One region of the Bacillus sp. SIMBA_154 genome, then DNA from elsewhere that is predicted to be linked to it. Evidence: riboswitches for the same ligand, from Rfam matches in the RefSeq annotation. Region 1 holds a riboswitch; the other holds the start of a gene.

Region 1 (5,907 bases):
GGGCCCCCGCTCCAATAATGACAGCCTTTGAGGCGTTTAGCCGCTCTTGCCCATCTGTTCCGATCGGCCGAAAAAGCTCTTGGCGTGAATAACGTGTGCTCAAAATGCTGGCATCCCTTCCTGCGGACTGCTGGCTGTACCATAGTTTTTCAACGGAATACGTCCTGCCTCAAAACCTAATCTTCCTGATTCAATGGCCAGCTTCATCGCTTTTGCCATTTTCACAGGGTCCTTTGCACCAGACACAGCAGTATTCAGCAATACAGCGTCAGCCCCTAGTTCCATCGCATAAGCCGCATCCTTAGGAGAGCCTACGCCCGCATCAATAATGACCGGCACCTTCGCCTGCTCGATAATAAATGAGAGATTCAGAGGGTTTAGTAAGCCTTGACCTGAACCAATTGGAGAGGCCCCTGGCATGATGGCGTGAACACCGATTTCTTCTAATTTTCTTGCCAGTACCACATCATCTGATGTATACGGCAGCACGCTAAAACCTTCTTCCAATAGCATTTCAGATGCTTTTAGCGTTTCGACTGGATCTGGCAGAAGGGATCTTGAACAGCCAATCACTTCTACCTTAATCATGTCACACAGCCCCGAAGCCTTCGCTAAACGGGCAATACGCACCGCTTCTTCCGCTGTACTTGCGCCTGCTGTATTTGGAAGTAATGTATATTTTGATAAATCAAGCTGCTCTAAAAAATTCGGCTGAGATGCTTCAAAAATGTTCATTCTTCGCACAGCAAAGGTCAAAATTTCAGCTTCTGATACGTTCACTGCTTCCTTTTGAACCTCAAATGATGGATACTTTCCTGTACCAAGTAATAGTCTTGATGTGAATGTTTTTCCGCCAATGTGTAGCATTTTGTCATCCTCCTCCTACAAAGTGAACGATTTCAATCGTGTCATTTGGTTGAATTTCTACTTGTTGAAACGTTTTTTTATCAATAACTTCTTGGTTCTTTTCGACGATCACCACACGATTTTCAAGCTGATAGGCTGATAGCAGATCATAGATCGTTCCATTCTCTTTATCGAAATCAACCACTCTGCCATTCAATTGAATTTTCATACGAACAATGCCTCCTTTCGGCCAATGCGAAACGCTTGAAGCCATTCCTCTTGGACAGGCTCGCCTAATATCAGGTCTCGAATGATTTCTCCAGTAATTGGCGCAAGTAAAATGCCATTCCGGTAATGTCCCGTCGCAAAAAGGATACGCTCATCTTCCGGGTGTCTTCCGATATAGGGATGCCGGTCGCTTGTCGCCGGACGAAGACCTGCCCAGCACTCTTCAATCGGCATCTCCTTGATAGAAGGCATGAGCTGAGACGCTTTTTGAATCACAGCTTCAATGCCGCCAAGTGTTGGAACAGCCTGCCACTCATTTGGCTTCATCGTTGCACCAATCACCAGCTTTCCGCTATCTCTTTGAACGATATAACAATGATCATGGTAAATGGTGTGTGCGAGCGCTGGACCACTATTCCACACAGACACACATTCTCCTTTTACTGGATAGAGAGAATAAGGTAACCCCAGCTCTTCAAAAAAGCGGCCAGACCATACACCACTTGCTATCGTAAGGTCATCACATGTGAATGTGCCTTTAGCTGTTCTGACAGTTAATACATCTTTGTCCCGTTTGACTTCGATCACAGGTGTAAACTCCTTCACATCCGCCCCGTACCGAACAGCCGCCTGCCACAATGCCCTGCATACCGCATAAGGCTCAACATGAACATCTTCTTCAATGAAACCTGCTCCCATGATGTCATCTGCGATTTGCGGCATACGTTTTTTCACACAACTTGCTTCAAGCCATTGAAACGTGGACAAATGCTGCATCCGGCAAAGTGCACGTTTTTCTTCTTCTGTAAAGGCCACCTTCATAATACCGCCCACTGATGTCCGAATATCAATGCCTGATTCATGCTGAAGATCGACTTTTAATTTTTCATATAATGTCTGGCTTGCTCTGCCTACCTGAAAGAAAATATCCTCATGACCCTCTCCTTCAGCATGTGCACCAAGCATTCCAGCAGCCGCACTCGTCGTTTGCTTCCCTATCTCATTTGCCTCAAGTAATAGAGCCTGCTTTCCTGCTTTTGCAAGGTGATAGGCAATTGACATCCCTATGATTCCACCGCCAATGATTGCAACGTCATAATGCTTTTTCATAAGGATTCTCCTTTAGCTTTTTAGAAAATGCTTGCGCCATGATGTGCGGCTGATGGTGAGTGAAAATTCCCGACATGACAGCAATCCCTTTCACATTCACATGCATCAAGTCCGGGATTCGATCAGGCGTCATTCCGCCAATGACCACCACCGGAATGGACAGCGCAGAAGTCAGTTCTTCCACAAGCTTTACGCCTCTCGCCTTAAGTCCTGGTTTACATGAGGTGTCATATATGTGCCCAAACATGACATACTCTGCACCACTTTCCTCGGCCGCTTTGGCTTCTTCTATCGAATGAACAGACACACCCGCATGAAGGTGAGGAAATTTTTGTCGCAGCTCCTTTGGCGAAAAGCTGTGACCTGGGAGATGTACCCGGTGAATATTGGTGAGCAGCGCAACGTCTACTCGGTCATTGATAACGAGTTTCTCTTTCGGTACACCTTCTGAAAGGAGTTGTCTCACGAGATCAACAAGTTCACTTGCTGTTTTAGACCGTTCCCGGATATGAATAAAGTCCACTTTAGATTCAATGGCTTTTATTTGCTTGATCAGCTCATTGACCGGAAACGAATCATTTGTCACTGCGTGGAGTTCCATTTGCACCAACCCCATCCAAGCATGCTGTTTGCCACGTTTCTTTTTTATACGCCATCTCCCAGAAATGGTATTCGTAATAGCTTGAAATCACAAAATTTTCTTTCATATTGGCCCGCACATGTTCTGGTGCTTTTTCCGCAAGTTCATCAAAGCGGTTGACCTGTTCAAAGACAAGCTCTTTAAACCAATCTCCTCCATATGTCAAAATCCATTCTTGATAAATCGGATGGTCAGGTGTCGTTTGTTTCAGCTTTTCTCCCACCTCATAATATAGCCAGTAGCACGGCAATAACGCGGCTAAAATTTCTTCAAATCGTCCGCTTTTCACAGACCTGTACATATGTGAGGTATACGCATAAGCAGTGGGTGAAGGCTTAAAGCTTTCAAGTGCTTCATCAGAGATCTGAAGCAGCTCTGTGAACTTTCTATGCAGCGATAGCTCTGCTTCATACGTGCCCTGCGCATGATACGCCATTCTGCCCGTCGTATGTAAGTCCTCACTAATGGCAGCTCCATATGCTTGCATCTTTGCGAAATGAGTTAAATAATACGAATCCTGCATCACGTAATAGGTGAACCGATCGAGTGAAAGTGTGCCATCTCCAATCCCTTTCACAAAAGGATGCGTAAAGCTTCCATTCCACCATGTTGCTGCTGCCTCTTTACATTCCTTTGAAAATGTCATGTTTCTCTCCTCCTGTTTCTTCATATAAAAAAGCCACTTTCCGCGTGGAAAGTGGCTTGGAATTTGTAAAAAGCATAGTCAAAAACCGCACCACTTCCCTACGCAGGTATGAACCTGTTCAGGTAATGAGGGTCTAAAAGTCGACACTTTTATCTCAGCCCTTTTAAAGGACTCCCCTAGTGGATCAAACATATAATGTTGTACCTCTATCTTAATCAGGAATTGTTCATTGGTCAAGGGTTCATTGCAACTCTAATTGGGCTCTAAGTCCTGCTACATACTCACGAGAGCCCGACACAAGCACGCGGTCTCCGCTTCTGAGCGTCGTATCTCCGTGCGGTACTAAGCTGTCTACCCCTCTGAAAATACGGACAAAGACCAAATCACCGATAAACGGAAATTCCCTCAGCATGACATTATGATACCGATGATTGTTCATTTGAATTTGATACAAGGAAGTATCCTCATTTGTTAACAATCGAATCGCATCTGGTGCTTCAATCAAGGCTCTTAGCACCGTTTTAGATGATAGGAAATTCGAAAACGTATCAATACCCGCTTCCTTCAATGTCAGCTCTGCCTCAGCTTTGTTGACACTAGCAATGACTTGTTTCGCTCCTTCTTCTTTTGCAAATAAAGCAATTTCCTTATTTTGCGTCTCGCTGCCTGTTGCTACGACTAGAACATCCTCCCGGCCGATGCCTGCCTTTCTCAGCGTTTCATCGTCGTACTCTTCAATCGCTTCAACTTCAAAGATCGAATCGGCAAGCAGTGCTTCTTTATTTTCTTGAAAAACGTGCAAAATACGGATGTCATATTCATCCTGATGCAAGTCAAGTGTCACAGGTAAAGTCAGCTGGTTTGCGCCAATAAAGGTCACACGTTTTTTTTGATTCGCTTCTTGTTCTTTTTTAAACAGCGCTTTAAACCAAACAGGCGTTAAAATACTCGTCAGCACAGCGACTAAAATCAGTGCGCCTGACATTTTATGATCAATGACACCGAGCCGCTCCCCAATCGTCGCAGCTGCAATGACGAGTGATAACGTCGATGTTAATAAAAAGCCGGAGCCGATGACTTTTTTCATGTCATACCATTTTTTCAAATAAAGAATTGGAATTAGCTTACTAAGCAGTAATGCAAAAAACAATAGCGGAATCATGATCATAATGGTTGGGTCCTTGAACAGCGCCCATATATTCAAGTCCACACCGACCATCACAAAAAAGATCGGGATTAAAAATCCGTAACCAAATGAGTCCAGCTGCTGAACAAGCTCTTTATTTGGCGAAAGAAGGGACACGAGCACACCTGCTAAAAACGCCCCAAGAATATTTTCAGCACCGAGTGATTCAGATAAGGCAACTAAGACTATAATGAGAGTAAAGATTGCCCTTGTCCCAATTTGCACCGTTCCTTTTGACATGGACTGAAAAATGGATTTTGTCTTAAATACTCGGCCAAATAAATAAAGAAGAATGCCTGCTGCAAATAATAATAGCAGAAGCCACATGTTCCCTGTTCCATCGCCATAAATGGAGGAAAACACAGCCAGTAAAATCATTGTCACCAAATCAGCAATGACGGCCACAAGCAGAATGATTTGACCAATATTCGTCTGCATCAACTTTTCCTCTTTTAAGGTTGGAACCACTACACCTAATGAGATGGTGGAAATGATGAGCGTCATTAAAAAGGCATTTTGAATAAACCCTGCAAGTACAAACGCATAGGACAGGATAAAGGAAATACAAAATACCCCAAGAAAAATTATGGTGGCTGCTTTAAACGTATTTGGTTCTTTTAAACCACTTGGAAGTTCTCGTGCTTTCTTCTTTGATTCAAAAGAAGAAAAATCTATTTCAAGTCCACTTAAAAACATCAGAAAAATAAAACCGAGCATGGATAACGTATCTAGCCATGCATCATGTTCGACAACCAGTTGAAACCCGCTTTTTCCAATGATGAGCCCCATGATAATTTCAGCGACAACGACCGGAATGGTCAACTTAAATCGGTGCAATAAAATGGGGGTGAAAAAGGCGACAATAATAACGACAACGAGTGATGAAACAGATGTATGCTCCATTGGCTAAAGCCTCCTAACATTGATGTTTAATCTTTTAAGTCTTACGTTAAAGCATTGATTCTAACAATTGCCTAAATGAAATGAAAGCCATTCGGTATATGTTCTAAAATTCAAACTTCTTTATACCCGATGAATGGATGAGAAAGATCAGGAGGAAACCTTATGAAATTCGATATCATTGGTGATATCCACGGCTGCTTCGAAGAGCTGCTTACCCTCATACACAAACTAGGATACGAACTCAAACATGGATTACCCGTCCATCCTGATAAGAGAACGCTAGCACTTGTCGGTGATTTAACAGATCGAGGCCCTCAATCAGTAGACGTGATGCAATTTGTCATACAT
Region 2 (5,907 bases), on a different contig from region 1:
AAAGAAAGATCATGTTCATGATGAGAAGAAGGACCATAAAGATCACAAGGATCATTTTTATCATGAAAATAAGGAACATAAAGATCACAAGGACTATTTTCATCATGAGAATAAGGATCATCACAAAGATGAGGTGGCAAAGGGATATGATCCGTTTATTCATATTCCGCTTCAAAAAGAGGAGGGAAAAGATATGGAGCATAGCAATTACCCAAACCTTCCTAACTTCCCACAAATGCCGAATGTTGGAGGGACAGCAGTAGGAGGAATGGCAGAAAATAAAGATCATCACCAGCATCCTCATCATGAATCATATGATCCTTATTATGGTCATGGTCATTACATGCCTGCGATGTATCCATATCCGCAGCAAATGGTGCCGGCTTCACCTATCTTACCGGGTTCAGGTCTTTGTTATCCGGTCCAGCCCTATTATCACCATCACATGATGCCGTATCCTTACCCGGCCCAGCCGTATTATCCAGCCTATCAAGCGCCAGCTTACTACGGGGAAAATCATGAGCATCATGCAAACGATGGACATCACTGGCACCACCATATGCATCCAAATACAGGCGCAAATGCGAACGTGAATGCGAACGTGAATGCGAACGTGAATCAAGGCTTTTATCCAAACGCTTCAAATGAAGCCTATGGCAAGGAAGACTGCGGTTGTGATGATGGCATGAAGCATCATCATCAGCCATGGCCTGGACATTATCCAAATCCTGTTCCTTATGGTCAAATGGGGGCTTATCCTGCTCAGCCTTATATGCAGCCATATCCGGGTCAATCCGTTTTTGCAAGACCAGAAGAAGACGAAGAAGATTAATGACAGAAGGGACGATCTCAATCGTTCCTTTTTTTGTTTATAACTGACAGCTTGATTTTTCCCTGAACTGTACATGCTAAAACAGAGCCAGTTTCGCGCTCATGAGATTGAATTTGTACAGGGGGTTTTTCGTTTGAGACAAAAATGGCAAAAAACAATCGCATTAGTGCTTCTTCCTATTGGTTTAACTGCATGTGGTACAAATGACAATGCGGGTGTAGATACTCGTTATAATCAATCAGGCCAGCCGGTCGGTTATCATTCGAATCAACGGGCGGCAGACAACAACCAAGATCACCAAGGCCCAATTTCTGAGCTTATGGAAGGGATGAACGAAAATACAACGAATGTTGATTATCGTTCGCGTCCTACGGAGGATCAAGTGAGAATGCCGCTTACTGGCGGAGATGGACGCTACAGTCATGGAGATATGAATTATCATAACCAAATGTCGTTCTCTGGCTACGATAAACAAGAGAACATACAGCGTTCACGAAAAATTGCGAACCGCGTGAATAAAATGAATCACGTAGCAGACTCACAAGTTATGGTCACTGATGAAAATGTGTATATTGCGATTAAATCGGATGGACGCCTGACGGAAGAGGGCGTATCACAAGTAGAAGAAGCAGCGACTCGTTATGCAGATGGAAGAGCTGTCCAAGTCATCAAAGATGAAGGAGCATTCACACGCTTCAGAGATATGAGAAAAACACAATTTGAAACAGGACAAACAGGCATGACCCGATAGTTGAATGAATAAAAAAGGCTAAAGTTCATTACGAACTCTAGCCTTTTCTTAAAAATATATCTTGATGCCTATATAAAATTCGTAAAAGAAATAACAGCCAAATCCAAGTAATAAAATACCAGCAATAATGGATGTCCACTTCATCATCGTCCGATTCATCACTGATAAATGTTAGAAATGTTTGCAATCGACTAGAACTTCCTTTGAACAAGTAGTTTGTATAAAAAATTCTTCATTTAGATTAATTATACATAGTAGGAAAAAAGGATCAATGATGATTTCTGATTTGATCGAAATAAAGGGGAAGCTGTTGTATAGAAGTTTGCATATCATGCTCATCGGTACAGCTTGTAGGGGAAAGGAACTATTTTCCTGAATCTTCTTTTTTTCATATCGTCTCTATGATAAACTGATGTGGAAATCAATAAAAGTGACTAGGGGTGCCCGCTAAAGTGGGCTGAGAGAGAAGCTTAAGTTTCTTAACCCTTTGGACCTGATCTGGCTCGTACCAGCGTGGGGAAGTTGAAGATGATACATGTGTCATATGAATGACATTCATGTTTTTTTCTGACGACGAAACCAGGTTCTCAACATAGAGCCTGGTTTTTTGCTGGTGCTGATTCCATCCTGTCCGATGACAAAAAGAGAAGGAGAGAACAGCAAATGAAAGAAAAGAAAAATGTCCCATCAACCCAATCTTTACTATCAAGCTTTGACGGAAGTCGAAAGGTGTATGAGCAGGGCTCAAGACCTGACATCTTGGTGCCAAAAAGGGAGATTATGCTCTCAAATACTGTGACACAGGCGGGCGACATTCAAAATGACCCGATCCGTGTGTACGATACAAGTGGACCGTACACAGATGAAAACGCCCATATTAATGTTACAAAGGGTTTAAAGCGTCTTAGAGCGGCGTGGATTAAAGAAAGAGGAGATACAGAAAGCTATGAAGGGCGTCATGTGAAACCAGAAGATAACGGGTATCGTTCAAAGGGGAAAGAGTCCTTTCATCATGTCCATACTGATTTTCATCATGTGCCGCTCCGCGCGAAAAATGGCGCCAGTGTGACACAAATGCATTATGCAAAAAAAGGCATCATCACACCTGAAATGGAATTTATCGCTTTGAGAGAACAGCTGAGCCCTGAGTTTGTGAGAGAGGAAGTAGCTAGCGGAAGAGCAGTCATCCCAGCGAATATTAACCATCCAGAAAGTGAGCCGATGATTATTGGAAAGCATTTTCACGTCAAAATCAATGCGAATATTGGCAATTCAGCTGTGACGTCATCCATCGATGAAGAGGTAGAGAAGATGACGTGGGCGATCAGGTGGGGGGCAGACACAATGATGGACCTGTCCACTGGGAAGGACATTCATACAACGAGAGAATGGATCATTCGGAATTGCCCAGTCCCAGTAGGAACCGTTCCCATTTATCAGGCACTTGAAAAAGTGAATGGAGTGGCAGAAGATTTGACGTGGGACGTGTACAGAGACACATTAATTGAACAAGCAGAGCAAGGTGTAGACTACTTCACGATTCATGCGGGCGTGCTATTAAGGTATATTCCGCTTACAGTCGATCGGGTAACGGGAATTGTGTCAAGAGGCGGAGCTATTATGGCAAGGTGGTGTCTCGCTCATCATCAAGAAAACTTTCTTTATACCCATTTCGAAGATATTTGTGAAATTATGAAAACCTATGATATTGCTTTTTCTCTTGGAGATGGACTCAGACCAGGTTCGATCGCTGATGCAAATGATGAGGCGCAGTTTGCAGAGCTGAAAACGCTAGGGGAATTGACAGAGATCGCCTGGAAACATGATGTACAGGTGATGATTGAAGGACCTGGACATGTCCCAATGGATAAAATCAAAGAAAATGTCGATAAGCAGATGGAGATTTGCAAAGAGGCACCATTTTACACGCTAGGACCTCTTACAACAGATATTGCCCCGGGGTATGATCACATTACATCCGCTATCGGCGCTGCCATGATCGGCTGGTATGGAACAGCCATGCTCTGCTATGTGACACCAAAAGAGCATTTAGGTTTGCCGAACAAAGAAGATGTGAGAGAAGGTGTCATTGCTTATAAAATTGCCGCACATGCAGCTGATCTAGCAAAAGGACATCCTGCTGCTCAAAAGCGCGATGATGCATTATCGAAAGCCAGATTTGAATTTAGGTGGCGGGATCAATTCCACCTGTCACTTGATCCAGAAAGAGCTTTGGCGTTCCATGACGAAACATTGCCTGCTGAAGGCGCAAAGACCGCTCACTTTTGCTCCATGTGCGGACCGAAGTTTTGCAGTATGAAAATTTCTCATGATATCCGCAATCAATCAGAAGAAGTGAAAAAAGAGATGGAGAAGAAGGCAAAAGAGTTTATCAGCCAAGGAAGTCAAATCTATCAATCCTAAAAAAAGAACCTCGCACTCCTTTTGTGCGGGGTTTTATAAAACGGCTGAAAAGGCTTTTCTCACGAGATGGAAAAGTGCTCTTACTGCAATCGCCATGATTTCCATACTCGGAATCAGGGCATCTGTTAAATGAAACAAGACAGTTTGTCTCTCTGGGGATGTTCTTTTCTTTTTCTTTTTCTTTTTCTGTTTCATGAAGACAGCCTCCTTTTTAAACAATATACTTCTTTGCAGATTAGAGAGATAGAGATGTTGTGTGAATTTAAACAAAATTTAAACTTCTTGTGTTTGGAAGGAAAGAAGGAGGGGAAACGAGTTGAGTAGAGAATGAATGAAAAGAGCTGACCTTACCAGTTAGCGAACAAGAAAGAGTGGAAGGTGATCTTATGATGAAAGTATTCAAGGTAACATTTCATATGAACAATGGGGAAGTGCTTGATTTCGAGCTGAAACGTCCAGCTACCTACGATGTGTATAAAAAAATTGAGGAATCCAATCAATGGTTTAAGCTGAATAATGAAATCATTAATCTATTAAATGTAAATAGTATCCATGTAGAAACAGAATAAAACAGAAAAGCCGCTCGGAAGGAGAGCGGCTTTCGTTATGCGGAGAAATCATTTCGGTTGTTAAGCTGGCCGCGGGAGAGCCAGTTCTTTTTATATAAATAGGCAATCACTTCAAGCCACAGACGCGGCGCTTTTTTAGGGAAAAAAGGTTTTTGGTAATAGGCGTAAGCGGCTTTTAAATCATCCCATTGATGACATGTTTTTGTTTGGGTGAAGCGGGCAACGTCGATCACCTTAACGAGGCCTTCCTTTGTTAAGATCAGGTTGCGCAGATGGATATCTGAAGGGTTTAACCCTTTCTCACGTGCTTCTTCTAGCGCTTCATCTACTTGTTCAATCATTTGTTTCTTGATCGGAATACCCTTTGTCAGGCATTCATAGAATGTGTAGCCTTTAATATATTCCATTAAAATATACTGATCCCCAGACTCATAAATCTCAGGGTAGTATGACGAACCGGAAAGTTTTTCGTAAATTGCTGCCTCTTTGCGGGCAATGTGTTGATAAGAAGGGAAAAAGACTTTTAGCGCCATTTTCTTGCCAGCTTTTTTATATGAAAATACATAGGCACTTCTTCCTTTGCCGCACAGCTCAAGCTCTGCCGGTTTTAATGTGAGCTTATTAAAACGTTTTTCTTCATGATACTGAATCGATTCGGCTAATCTTTTGATATCTGACATTGACTTCACCTTCTTTGGTTTCAGTTTATGCGGCTGAAAAACGAATGATGAAAAAACCATTTCATTCGATAAAGCAATGGATTGTATAAAACATAACATTTACGAATGAAGGATACAACGAAAGACTCTTAAAACGAGTCAGTGTAATCGGTTTGGTTAATGTTTAGAAAAATGGGTCAAACTACATATGTCATGCATCGATCTTATGTTCTAAAGAGGTGTAAATAGTGAAAGTGAAGATGAAACGTTTCGTTACAGGACTTATCATGACAAGTGTTCTTTTTTTCGCTGCGGATATGGAAGGAAAAGAACACTTGCAAAAGCAGTCAAACACCATCACCGTGCAGCTTGAAAAAGTCTATCTAGACGGCGATGTGAGTATTGAAAGACACCGGGCATCATTAGAAGACAAAGACACATTTTGGACGCAGTATAAAGGCTGGACGCTGGTAGAACAACAAGAGGATTTTGCCCTTTTTAGAAAACAAATTGATGATATCTCTCCATTAAGTAAAGCAAATGGATATATCGGATTATCAGAGGACGGTGTCATTTCTACGTTTCATGGAAGGCCAGGCGGCTGGGCGGAGCCTATTCATCTCTTCTTTCAAATTGATACGTCCCGTTTAGAAAGCCATGTGGAGGAGCAGC

The links. A riboswitch is a leader RNA that binds a small molecule or an ion and turns the genes downstream of it on or off. The one in region 1 is predicted to bind thiamine pyrophosphate.
Region 2: linked by a shared signal. The riboswitch ahead of thiC (phosphomethylpyrimidine synthase ThiC) and the one ahead of tenA (thiaminase II) in region 1 are both predicted to bind thiamine pyrophosphate.

The regions. Positions count from the first base shown of each region.
Region 1 covers NZ_JAWJBV010000002.1:514,980-520,886, forward strand. The annotation lists gene R0K30_RS06115 (thiazole biosynthesis adenylyltransferase ThiF) at 1-103, opposite strand, end outside; gene R0K30_RS06120 (thiazole synthase) at 100-867, opposite strand; gene thiS (sulfur carrier protein ThiS) at 872-1,075, opposite strand; gene thiO (glycine oxidase ThiO) at 1,072-2,184, opposite strand; gene tenI (thiazole tautomerase TenI) at 2,168-2,785, opposite strand; gene tenA (thiaminase II) at 2,760-3,470, opposite strand; TPP riboswitch at 3,549-3,658, opposite strand; gene R0K30_RS06145 (monovalent cation:proton antiporter family protein) at 3,712-5,559, opposite strand; gene prpE (bis(5'-nucleosyl)-tetraphosphatase PrpE) at 5,722-5,907, shown strand, end outside.
Region 2 covers NZ_JAWJBV010000006.1:192,714-198,620, forward strand. The annotation lists gene safA (SafA/ExsA family spore coat assembly protein) at 1-832, shown strand, start outside; gene R0K30_RS11390 (YhcN/YlaJ family sporulation lipoprotein) at 966-1,583, shown strand; TPP riboswitch at 2,010-2,120, shown strand; gene thiC (phosphomethylpyrimidine synthase ThiC) at 2,247-4,007, shown strand; gene R0K30_RS11400 (hypothetical protein) at 4,041-4,202, opposite strand; gene R0K30_RS11405 (hypothetical protein) at 4,394-4,576, shown strand; gene R0K30_RS11410 (protein kinase family protein) at 4,612-5,256, opposite strand; gene R0K30_RS11415 (intercompartmental signaling factor BofC) at 5,496-5,907, shown strand, end outside.